DNA from 2 places in the Candidatus Merdisoma sp. JLR.KK006 genome. Region 1 is predicted to be linked to the other one. Evidence: a T-box and tRNA genes for the amino acid it is inferred to sense, from the RefSeq annotation. Region 1 holds a T-box; the other holds one or more tRNA genes.

Region 1 (5,111 bases):
GAATGCTCAGTATTCTTTTTCCTATGGAAATACGGCACTGGAGCAGTTGGGACGGTATAAGGCCGACAAAGCAATTCTCTCCATTGACGGCATACACAGCCAGGCCGGGATTACTACTTATCATGCGGAGGAATCGCCTATCTGCCGTATGATGCTGGAGCGTTCCCATGAAACTATTGTGGCTGCGGATTTTTCCAAATTTGGATTTGAGAGCTTTTCCAATATTGCGGATCTTCAAAGGGCTGATTATTATGTGACGAATAAAATAGCAGATGCGGATACGGTTGCTGCTATTGAAGAATTGGGGAAAAAGGTGATTTTTGCTGATTGATAGGCCGAGAGTACTCAGGACAGGATGCATCTCCTGTTAGGAAAATGTGTTTATAGAGGATATTGGATGTTAAAAAACAGGACCTTGGATATTGAAATTCCACCGGTCCTGTTTTTATTTTTTAACTTTATAACTTTCCGCTCTATAATATTCTAAAATTTCATTGCTGACATCTGTATGGCCGCTTCGCATAATATTTGTGCTATACGTCCCTTATTTGATAAAAATATCTCATAAAAGAGGACGCACATCTGTCAAAAAGCACTTTTCAGACATGCTTTAGCAGATCTCAGCCCCGGCCGGCATCTTCTTCTCCGGCACTACCAGAGCCAGATTCCCGTCCGCATCCTCTGCACAGAGGAGCATCCCCTCAGATTTTACTCCTGCCAGGGTTGCAGGCTTCAGGTTTACAAGCACCATTACCTTCTTGCCCACCATCTCTTCCGGTGTGTAATGGGCCTTGATGCCGGATACAATCTGCTTCACCTGGCTGCCGATCCGCACCTGAGAGCAGAGCAGCTTCTTGGACTTCTTAACCGCTTCACAGGCAATAATCTCTCCTACCTGGAACTGAAGCTTCTCAAAATCCTCAAAGGTGATTTCCGCCTTTGGCTCCAGGTCGATCACTGGCTCTGCCGGAACCTCCGGCTCAGCCTCCTGTGCCCGCTTCTCTTCCACCTTTGCCAGTACCTCATTTACATCCAGACGTGCAAAGAGTATCTCCGGCTTCTCCACCACCTTCTGACCGGACTGATAGAGGCCGAACATATTCATAACTTCAATGGAGCGCTTCTTTGCACCCAACTGGGCCAGAATCTTTGCAGAGGTCTCCGGCATAAAGGGCTCCAAAAGGGAAGCGCCAATGCTGATTCCCTCTACCAGATTGTAAAGCACCGTAGCCAGACGGTCTTTCTTGCTCTCATCCTTGGCCAGTGCCCAGGGCATCGTCTCGTCAATGTATTTATTGCAGCGCTTAAAGAGGGCAAAGATCTCCGTCATGGCATCTGCCACTCGTAGTTCCTCCATCTTATCCGCCACTTTCTGTGCCGTGCTCACAGCCGTCTCACGCAGATCCCGATCCAGGGGCTCCATAAAGCCGGGATTGCTCACCACGCCGCCAAAGTATTTGTTGGACATGGAGATGGTGCGGTTTACCAGATTGCCCAGCGTGTTGGCCAGCTCGGAATTCATGCGCTCTACCATCAGCTCCCAGGTGATGACGCCATCGTTGTCAAAGGGCATCTCGTGAAGCACAAAGTACCGCACGGCGTCTACACCGAACATCTCTACCAGCTCATCCGCATAGAGCACATTTCCCTTGGACTTGCTCATCTTTCCATCGCCCTGCAGGAGCCAGGGATGGCCGAATACCTGCTTAGGCAGCGGCAAATCAAGAGCCATAAGGAAAATAGGCCAGTAAATGGTATGGAAGCGTATGATATCTTTTCCAATCAGGTGCAGATCCGCCGGCCAGTCCTTTTTAAACTGCTCTGTGGATTCTCCGTCACAGTTATAACCGATTCCGGTAATATAGTTGGTCAATGCATCCAGCCATACATAGGTTACATGCTTCGGATCAAAGCTTACGGGAATGCCCCAGCTAAAGGAAGTTCTGGACACGCAGAGATCCTGAAGACCCGGAAGCAGGAAATTATTCATCATCTCGTTTTTCCGGGAAACGGGCTGTATAAATTCCGGGTGGGTGTTGATGTGTTCAATCAGCCTGTCCGCATACTTGCTCATTTTGAAGAAATAGGCTTCCTCCTTGGCCGGCTTTACCTCTCTTCCGCAGTCGGGACATTTGCCGTCCACCAACTGGGATTCGGTGAAAAAAGATTCGCAGGGGGTGCAGTACATGCCCTCGTAGTAGCCCTTGTAGATGTCGCCCTGATCGTAAAGCTTTTTGAAAATCTTCTGAACCTGCTTTTCATGATCCTCATCGGTAGTGCGGATAAACTTGTCATAGGATGTGTTCATCAGATCCCAGATGCGGCGAATCTCTCCTGCCACGTTATCTACAAATTCCTTAGGGGTTATGCCGGCCTCTCCTGCCTTTTCCTCAATCTTCTGCCCATGTTCGTCCGTTCCGGTCTGGAAGAATACGTCATAGCCCTGCATTCTCTTAAACCGGGCAATGGCATCCGCCAATACAATCTCGTAGGTATTGCCGATATGGGGCTTGCCGGAGGTGTAGGCAATGGCGGTGGTGATGTAATATTTTTGCTTTTCCATTTTTGATTCCCTCTCTTTCCATTAAAAAACCCGTCTTCTTTCTGATTAAAGAAGACGGGTATATTCCCGTGTTACCACTTCCGTTCGTCTGTCTCTCACGAAAACAGACCTCTGCGAGTACCTTCATACTCTTCCGCTATAACAGGCGGAGCCCTGTCACGGCTTATCGCATTCTAACGTTCATCCGTGCCACTCAGAAACCATCTTCAGCCAGCTTCCTTCCTTCCCTCTCAGCAACCGGGAATTCTCTGTAGAAAATCCATCAAGCCTACTCTTTTCTTCACTGTGTTTTCCTATTGCATAGGGAAATCCTAACATATGGAAAATTGTTTGTCAAGGTTGGAATTTGTTACCGGCTTCTCTCATAGAATACACCAACAATGCTTCTGGTGAGAATATGAAACGCAAAAAACTTTTGATCGCAGGCATGTTCCTGCTTCTTTTTCTGTGCTGCGGCGCTTTCCTGATTTCCCGGCTTCAAAAGGCTTGTGCAGAAACTGCGGATGAGGCTTTTGAACGCTTCACGCATACACTGTTTCTTGATGAGCTTTCCTCTGATTCTTTGACCCTTCACTATACCTTATCGGAACCGGAACGCTTTGGGATTGCAGATACGCCGTCTTCTTTTCATCTCTATTCCAAGGATACCTCCGATGCCACTGCAGCCAGTCTGGAGAATACCAGGCAGGCGCTTTCTGCCTTTTCCCGGGAGGAGCTTTCCGATTCCAACCGTCTCACCTATGATATTTTATCCTATCAGCTTGAAAAACAGACGGCTCTTTTTGACTTTCCATACTATGAAGAAATTTTCAGCCCTACCCTTGGCACCCAGGCACAGCTTCCCATTCTCCTGGCTGAATATGCTTTCCGGTCGGAGCAGGATATTCAAAATTATCTTGCACTTCTTTCCCAGATGGATGTGTATTATGAAAGCCTTATGGATTACGAACGGGAAAAGGCGGAAGCAGGACTGTTTATGTCGGACGAGACGGCGGACGCTGTGATTGCCCAGTGCCAGGCTTTTCTATCCAATCTTGGCAGTCATTTTCTTCTTTCTACCTTTGAAGAACGGATTGATTCTGCGGATTTTTTATCTAAGGAAAAAGCTCAGGAGTATCTTGATTCCAACCGTGCATTGTTTTTCGGACATGTGGTTCCGGCTTATGAGCTTTTGATCCAGGGAATGACTGAGCTTAAAGGTTCCGGAAGAAATTCCTGTGGTCTCTGTTATTATGAGAAAGGAACGGACTATTATGAGGCATTGGCGGCGGCTGTTACAGGAACCGGACGAAATATGAAGGAAATTTTACTGCTTATTGAGGAACAATTGGATACGGATCTGGAAACAGTTGCCTATCTTATCAGCCAGAATCCGGAAATTGTAAAATCTGTTTCCAGGCAGACAGGGCTTTCGGAGCCGACAATCATTTTAAAAAATCTGGAGCAGCAAATCGGGGCGGATTTTCCCTCTGTTCCTTCTGTTTCCTGTCAGGTGAAATACGTGGACGCATCTCTGGAAAAATATTTAAGTCCGGCTTTTTATCTGACACCTCCTTTGGATCGGATGAATGAGCATGTGATCTATATCAATCCTGCCAATAACTATGACAGCCTTTCTCTCTTTACGACCCTGGCTCATGAGGGGTGGCCCGGCCATCTCTACCAGACCCTTTATGAAAATTCCTGTGGGCTTGATCCGGTGCGGAATCTTTTTAATTTCGGGGGCTATACGGAGGGGTGGGCTACCTATGTGGAATGGCTTTCCTATGCCTATGCGCTTCCAGATGCGGAAATGGCAGAGCTATTGTCGGCAAATGGGGCTGTTTCTCTGGGGCTTCATGCCCGGGCGGATGTGGGAATTCACTATGAGGGATGGTCTCTTGAGGATACGGCGGATTTTTTTGCCGGATATGGTGTTACCAATGGGGATACGGTGTATCAGATTTATCAGGCTGTCATTCAGGACCCGGGGAATTATCTGAAATATTACCTTGGAGCGGCAGAAATACTTAAATTAAAGGAGCAGGCTGAGGCTGCTCTTTCGGATAGATTTGTGCTGAAAGATTTTCATACCTTTTTCCTGTCTATGGGGCCGGCTCCTTTTCCGGTGATTGAGGATTATATGGAGGAATGGCTGGAATCCACTTTTGTATTTGATGATTCCAATTCATCTCCATAGAATGATTGGCACGAATAGAACAGACTATTGGCCCCAGAAAGCATCGTATGCTCTCAACCGCTTCTGCCAGGGTTATGTCTGTCTGCACATTTTTACTTTTTAAAAAGCCTGCCCATCTGCCTTTGCGGTATGGTTTGTTTGCAAACCCATCCTCAAATACGGCAATAAAATCTATCTTTGTTTTTCTATATGTAAATGTCAGTTCTATGGATTATGCATATAGCACCTGCTGCCTACTCCAGTACTCTTACGTTAATCTGGCCTATCGTATGATTTTCAGTTTTCCAGCTTCCATATTATAGACATGGTCACAAAGAACTTTTATATCTTCTGAATTGTGACTTGCGACTATTATTATTTTTCCTTCTT
Region 2 (5,111 bases), on a different contig from region 1:
TTTGGCACATCCCGCAGTTCAATATCTCCTACTGCCATTCCGCGTATTACCATAGTACTGCTCTGATTTCCACAATTGCCGCTGGTATCCATCAGCATGGGCACAAAACTCACCAGCAGCGGAACTACCTGAAGCGCATTCTCATAGTTCATAAGAATTGCTCCTGTCAGCAGGGAAGTGAACATCAACAGCAGCAGCCAGGGAATTCGATTCCGTGCCAGTTCCAGGACACCCGTCTTCAAATATGGCTTCTCCGATGGCAGCATGGCCGCCATCTTCTCAAAGTCCTCCGTAGCCTCCTGCTCCATAACCTCTACCACATCGTCTACGGTGACAATTCCCACCAGACGGTACTCATGATCCACCACCGGCAGACACAAAAGATCATACTTATTGAAAGTCTCCACAACCTCCTCCTGATCCTCTGTGGTCACTGCATAGATGATATTCTCATCCATAATATCCTTAATAATGGTATGGTAAGGATTCATCAGCAAATCCTTTACCGTGACAACACCCTGCAGCCGGCGCTTGCTGTCCGTCACAAAGCAAGTATAAATAGTCTCCTTATCCACGCCGTTTTCCCGAATATAGGCAAATGCCTGCTCTACGGTCATATTCCGCTTAAGGCCAATATATTCGGCTGTCATAATGCTTCCGGCACTGTTCTCCGGATACTGCAGAAACTGGTTGATAAGCGCCCTGGTATCCGGCGCCGCATTTTTAAGGACACGCTTTACAACAATAGCCGGCAGCTCCTCCAGCATATCCACTGCGTCATCCACATACAAATCTTCAACAATCTTTCTCAGCTCATAGTCAGTAATACTGTTGATAATGTGCTCCTGATCTTCCACCTCCAGAAAAGAAAACACATCCGCTGCCAATTCTTTTGGCAGCATCCGGTACACCAGTACTTTCTTTTCCAGCTCCAGCTCTTCAATGAACTCCGCAATATCTACCTCATTCATCTCAGCCATGGTTTCCCGAAGCTTTCGGAACTGTCTGCTCTCCAAAAGCTCTGTCAGCAGTCCCCAGTCAAAATTTCCTATTGCCATGTCAATCTCCTCCATTCTTACGGATGGACATGGCAAAATCATTCACAGTCCTGTCAGGCAATACACAGCCGGACCTGTGAATGTCAGATTTATCCTCCCTATTCCCGCTGCTGAAAATAATGGCCCCTTGACAAGCCTACAGCACCGCCATCTATCAGATCACAGGACGAGAAGAGTCCATGTCTATCCATATTCTGTTCCGTCTTAAGCTGCACCTTCGACTTCGCCCGTCCACGGACTCTTCACATCCTTTTTTGCATAAATTTGGTTTGAAAAAACCTGCATAACCATCATAGCACTATTTGATGGTTATCGTCAACCACCGGATAGATTCATTTTTTACTTTCTGTTTTATTACAAATGTGGTAAACTTTTTGTTATGAGAAAGAAGCCTTTAAGTAGAATTTTTGAAAGCTTCCGAATATTGCTACTTAGGAAAGGATGAAAATTATGGAAAAAATCACAAGCTTTACCATTGACCACAACAAGCTTAAACCAGGCGTTTATGTATCAAGAAAAGACCCTGCGGGAAATGCCGTAATTACCACTTTTGACCTGCGGCTGACCAATCCCAACGAGGAACCGGTAATGAATACGGCCGAGATCCACACCATTGAGCATCTGGGGGCCACATTCCTGCGAAATCACAAGGACTTCGGTTCCAAAACCATTTACTTTGGACCCATGGGCTGCCGCACCGGCTTCTATCTGCTTCTTACCGGAGATTACGAGTCCAAAGACATTGTTCCTTTGATGGTAGAAATGTGGGAGTTTATCCGTGACTTTGCCGGAGAAGTGCCCGGCGCCTGCGCCAAGGACTGCGGAAACTATCTGGATATGAACCTGCCTATGGCGAACTGGCTGGCCAAGCGGTATCTGGATGAGGTATTATATGGAATCAAAGAAGACAGGCTGATTTACCCTGAATAATTTAAACTCAGCAGGAATGCCCCATTGATGCGCCGCTTCTGATCTTCATTTATAGCGGCGCATCAATGGGGCATGAGGGTTAATATGTAACTGCAAACATCAGTATAGGAATTGTGAAAACGCAGAGAACCGTTGTGAGAATAATTGCAGCACTGCCTGTAGACACGTCAATACCCTTGTCCATTCCCAGCATCACAGGAATATTGCCCACCGGCATCCCGAACATCACCATGCAAACTGAAATCAAAGGCAGATCATTTGTTATTAACCGCAGAAGAGGAAGCAGCAAAAGAGGAAGAATTAAAAGCTTTACAATGGCAAACAGATACAAACGCACCTGGCCAAAGGTTTTCTTCAGATCTGAATGAGCCAGATTAAAGCCAATCGCAGCCAAAGCCATAGGCGATGTAACATTTCCCAGATAAGTTGCTGCCGTTTTAAGAAAGTCCGGAATCTGTATTTCCCAAATGATAATCACCATAGCTGCCACGCCAAGTACTGTTCCCGGATTAATCATTTCTTTTAAAGAGGACAAAGAAAACCTTCTGCTCAGCAACGCCACCCCATAGGTATAAAGCAAAATTGTATAAATAAGTATGAATTCCGTAACATAGACCACATATTCCGCTCCAACAATACTGGAAACAACCGGGATCCCAATAAAACCCAGATTGGAAAAAACAAACATCAGTTGAAAGATTTTCTGCTGCTCTCGATCCCGTTCAAAGACAGGAACCAGCAACATTCCAGCAAAAATAAAAATCGCAAACATGCCTGCTGCAATCAAACCAACTGTCCGCATTGCAGCCTGCGAGATAAGCCCCACTGAGTTAGCAGCACTGGCTGCAATCAACAGAGGATTAAAAACATCCACCAGCAGCTTGGACATCTGCTTATTGGTATGCTCGTCCAGCATCCCCTGTTTAGTAATAAAATATCCCGCACCAATCATAAGCAAAAGCGCCAGCATCTGAAAAAACACCGTAAAAATTGTCATCTCTTATCTCTTTCCTCTCATATCTTACGTACGAAGTCCACCCGCCCTGAAAGGGCATGTATTATAGGGATTCATTATACTATATCAAGGTATTTGTCGCAAATAAAACATTGATTTTTTTCACTATTACTGTATTTTAAAAATAAATGTAAAAATATGTAAGACTTTCGCAAAAAAGTAATTAAAAAGTTCAAAAAAGACTTGACTTTCTTTACCAAACAATAGTATAATAGCAAAGCAGGTCAGCGATAGCGGCTTGTACAAATGGGATCTTAGCTCAGCTGGGAGAGCATCTGCCTTACAAGCAGAGGGTCATAGGTTCGAGCCCTATAGGTCCCATTACGGCGAGGTAGCTCAGCTGGCTAGAGCATGCGGTTCATACCCGCAGTGTCGGGGGTTCAAGTCCCTTCCTCGCTACTAGCCAAAAGCCTTGAAAGTACTGTATTTACAGTATTTTTGAGGCTTTTCTTTTTTGAGCAGTATGTTTACACTTTTCAAAGAATCATCCACCTTACAAAGCTTGTTTTTATTTCCAATAGCTTGCAGATTTCGGAGCACAATGTTATACTAATCACAGTGCCTTAGAAAGGCAACTATAACTTGAAATAAGGATGTTTCCCAATGACTACAATGACCGAAAGCAAAAATGATACAGGAAGGGAAAGCTGTCGTGAGTTTTCAAAAAAATGTTCTTCTATTATGAATGATGCTGTCAGCATTGCTATCCTTATCCTGGTAACTGTGTTTCCTTTGATATTCCATAATTCCTATTATGATATTTTAGAGACAAAATATCAGTGCTATCGTTTCTGTATTCTCCTTCTGCTGGCCGCCATTCCTTTTCTGGTTCTGGGCATGGTGTACATAGACTTGAAAAAGTTTGAGGGGCAGAATACCAATGACTTTTTGTTGCGGCTGCATCCCAGAAATTGGAAAAAGACCTTTTGCGCTACAGATGCTGCTGTTCTTGCGTTCTGGCTGGCAACAGGCATTTCTACTCTGCAATCAGATTATCTTCATGAGGCTTTCTGGGGAGATCAGGGACGTTTCTCCGGCTTTCTGCTTCTTACTTTATATGTTGCTTCTTATATTATTATCAGCCATTTCTGGAAATTTAACGGAAATTTTTTGGAGCTATTTTTAGCAGTTAGCATGCTCCTGTGTCTATTTGGCATTACAGATTATTTTCGTATGGATATTATGCATTTCAGAAAAACGTCAGATGCAGTCATAGCAATGGCTAGCTACACCTCCACTATAGGCAATATCAATACTTACACAGCCTATGTCGGCATTGTCATAGGGCTTTCATCCGCTATGTTTGCTCTAGAAAAAAAGCCGTTAAAACAGCTCTGGTATTACTTGTGCCTAGTAATATCTTTCACTGCAATCTTAATGGGGCGCAGTGACAATGCTTATTTAAGTATTGCAGCTGTCTTTGTGTTTCTTCCATTTATTCTGTTCACAAACAGGGAAGGGATTAAAAAATATTTGATTATTACTGCAACTTTTTTTACTATAATCCAGTTTATTGCTATAATTAATAAGCTGTATCCCAGTATAATAATTGGAACAGACAGTTTATTTACCATAATAGCAGGCTTTTGCCAAACCCTTCGGCTGGCTCCCCTCCTATGGATCCTTGTAATCATATTCTGGATCTATGATAGAAAGCTGGGAAAGAATACCTCCTTTTCTGTTGGAAAGAATATTACTCTGGTACATATATGGGGAGTTTTAATCCTCTTGTTCATACTTGCTGTCTGTGTTGTCTTCTTCGATGCGAACATAAGAGGGAATGCAGAACGATATGGTTCCTTTGGACAGTATCTGCTCTTTAATGATAGATGGGGAACTAGCAGAGGATATATCTGGAGCAAATCCCTATGGATGTATAAGAGACTTCCCCTCCTTCATAAGCTGTTTGGCTATGGTCCGGATACCTATGGGTGTCTGGTAAATAAAACAATTGTATTTGATGTATACAATGTTTTTGGAAATACTAATTTAGATAATGCACACAATTCCTTCCTGCAATATTTGGTGACTATTGGCCTGACAGGTTTGATTACTTATTTAACCTTTCTTGGAACCTCTTTTTGGCATCTAATGAAAAATCGTAAAAA

What was found. A T-box is a leader RNA that pairs with one kind of tRNA and senses whether it is charged. The one in region 1 lies ahead of metG (methionine--tRNA ligase), so its partner is inferred to be a tRNA-Met.
Region 2: it encodes a tRNA-Met, which carries the amino acid that the T-box ahead of metG (methionine--tRNA ligase) is inferred to sense. The anticodon was not compared.

What each region holds. Positions count from the first base shown of each region.
Region 1 covers NZ_JAYMNS010000018.1:43,287-48,397, forward strand. Annotated here, with positions in the region: gene VSQ61_RS14125 (DeoR/GlpR family DNA-binding transcription regulator) at 1-331, shown strand, start outside; partial or broken gene metG (methionine--tRNA ligase) at 611-2,566, opposite strand; T-box leader at 2,611-2,856, opposite strand; gene VSQ61_RS14135 (DUF885 domain-containing protein) at 2,961-4,742, shown strand; gene VSQ61_RS14140 (ABC transporter ATP-binding protein) at 5,005-5,111, opposite strand, start outside.
Region 2 covers NZ_JAYMNS010000002.1:110,244-115,354, forward strand. Annotated here, with positions in the region: gene mgtE (magnesium transporter) at 1-1,058, opposite strand, end outside; gene VSQ61_RS02175 (S-ribosylhomocysteine lyase) at 1,509-1,988, shown strand; gene VSQ61_RS02180 (AEC family transporter) at 2,068-2,985, opposite strand; tRNA gene VSQ61_RS02185 (tRNA-Val) at 3,252-3,324, shown strand; tRNA gene VSQ61_RS02190 (tRNA-Met) at 3,329-3,402, shown strand; gene VSQ61_RS02195 (O-antigen ligase family protein) at 3,607-5,111, shown strand, end outside.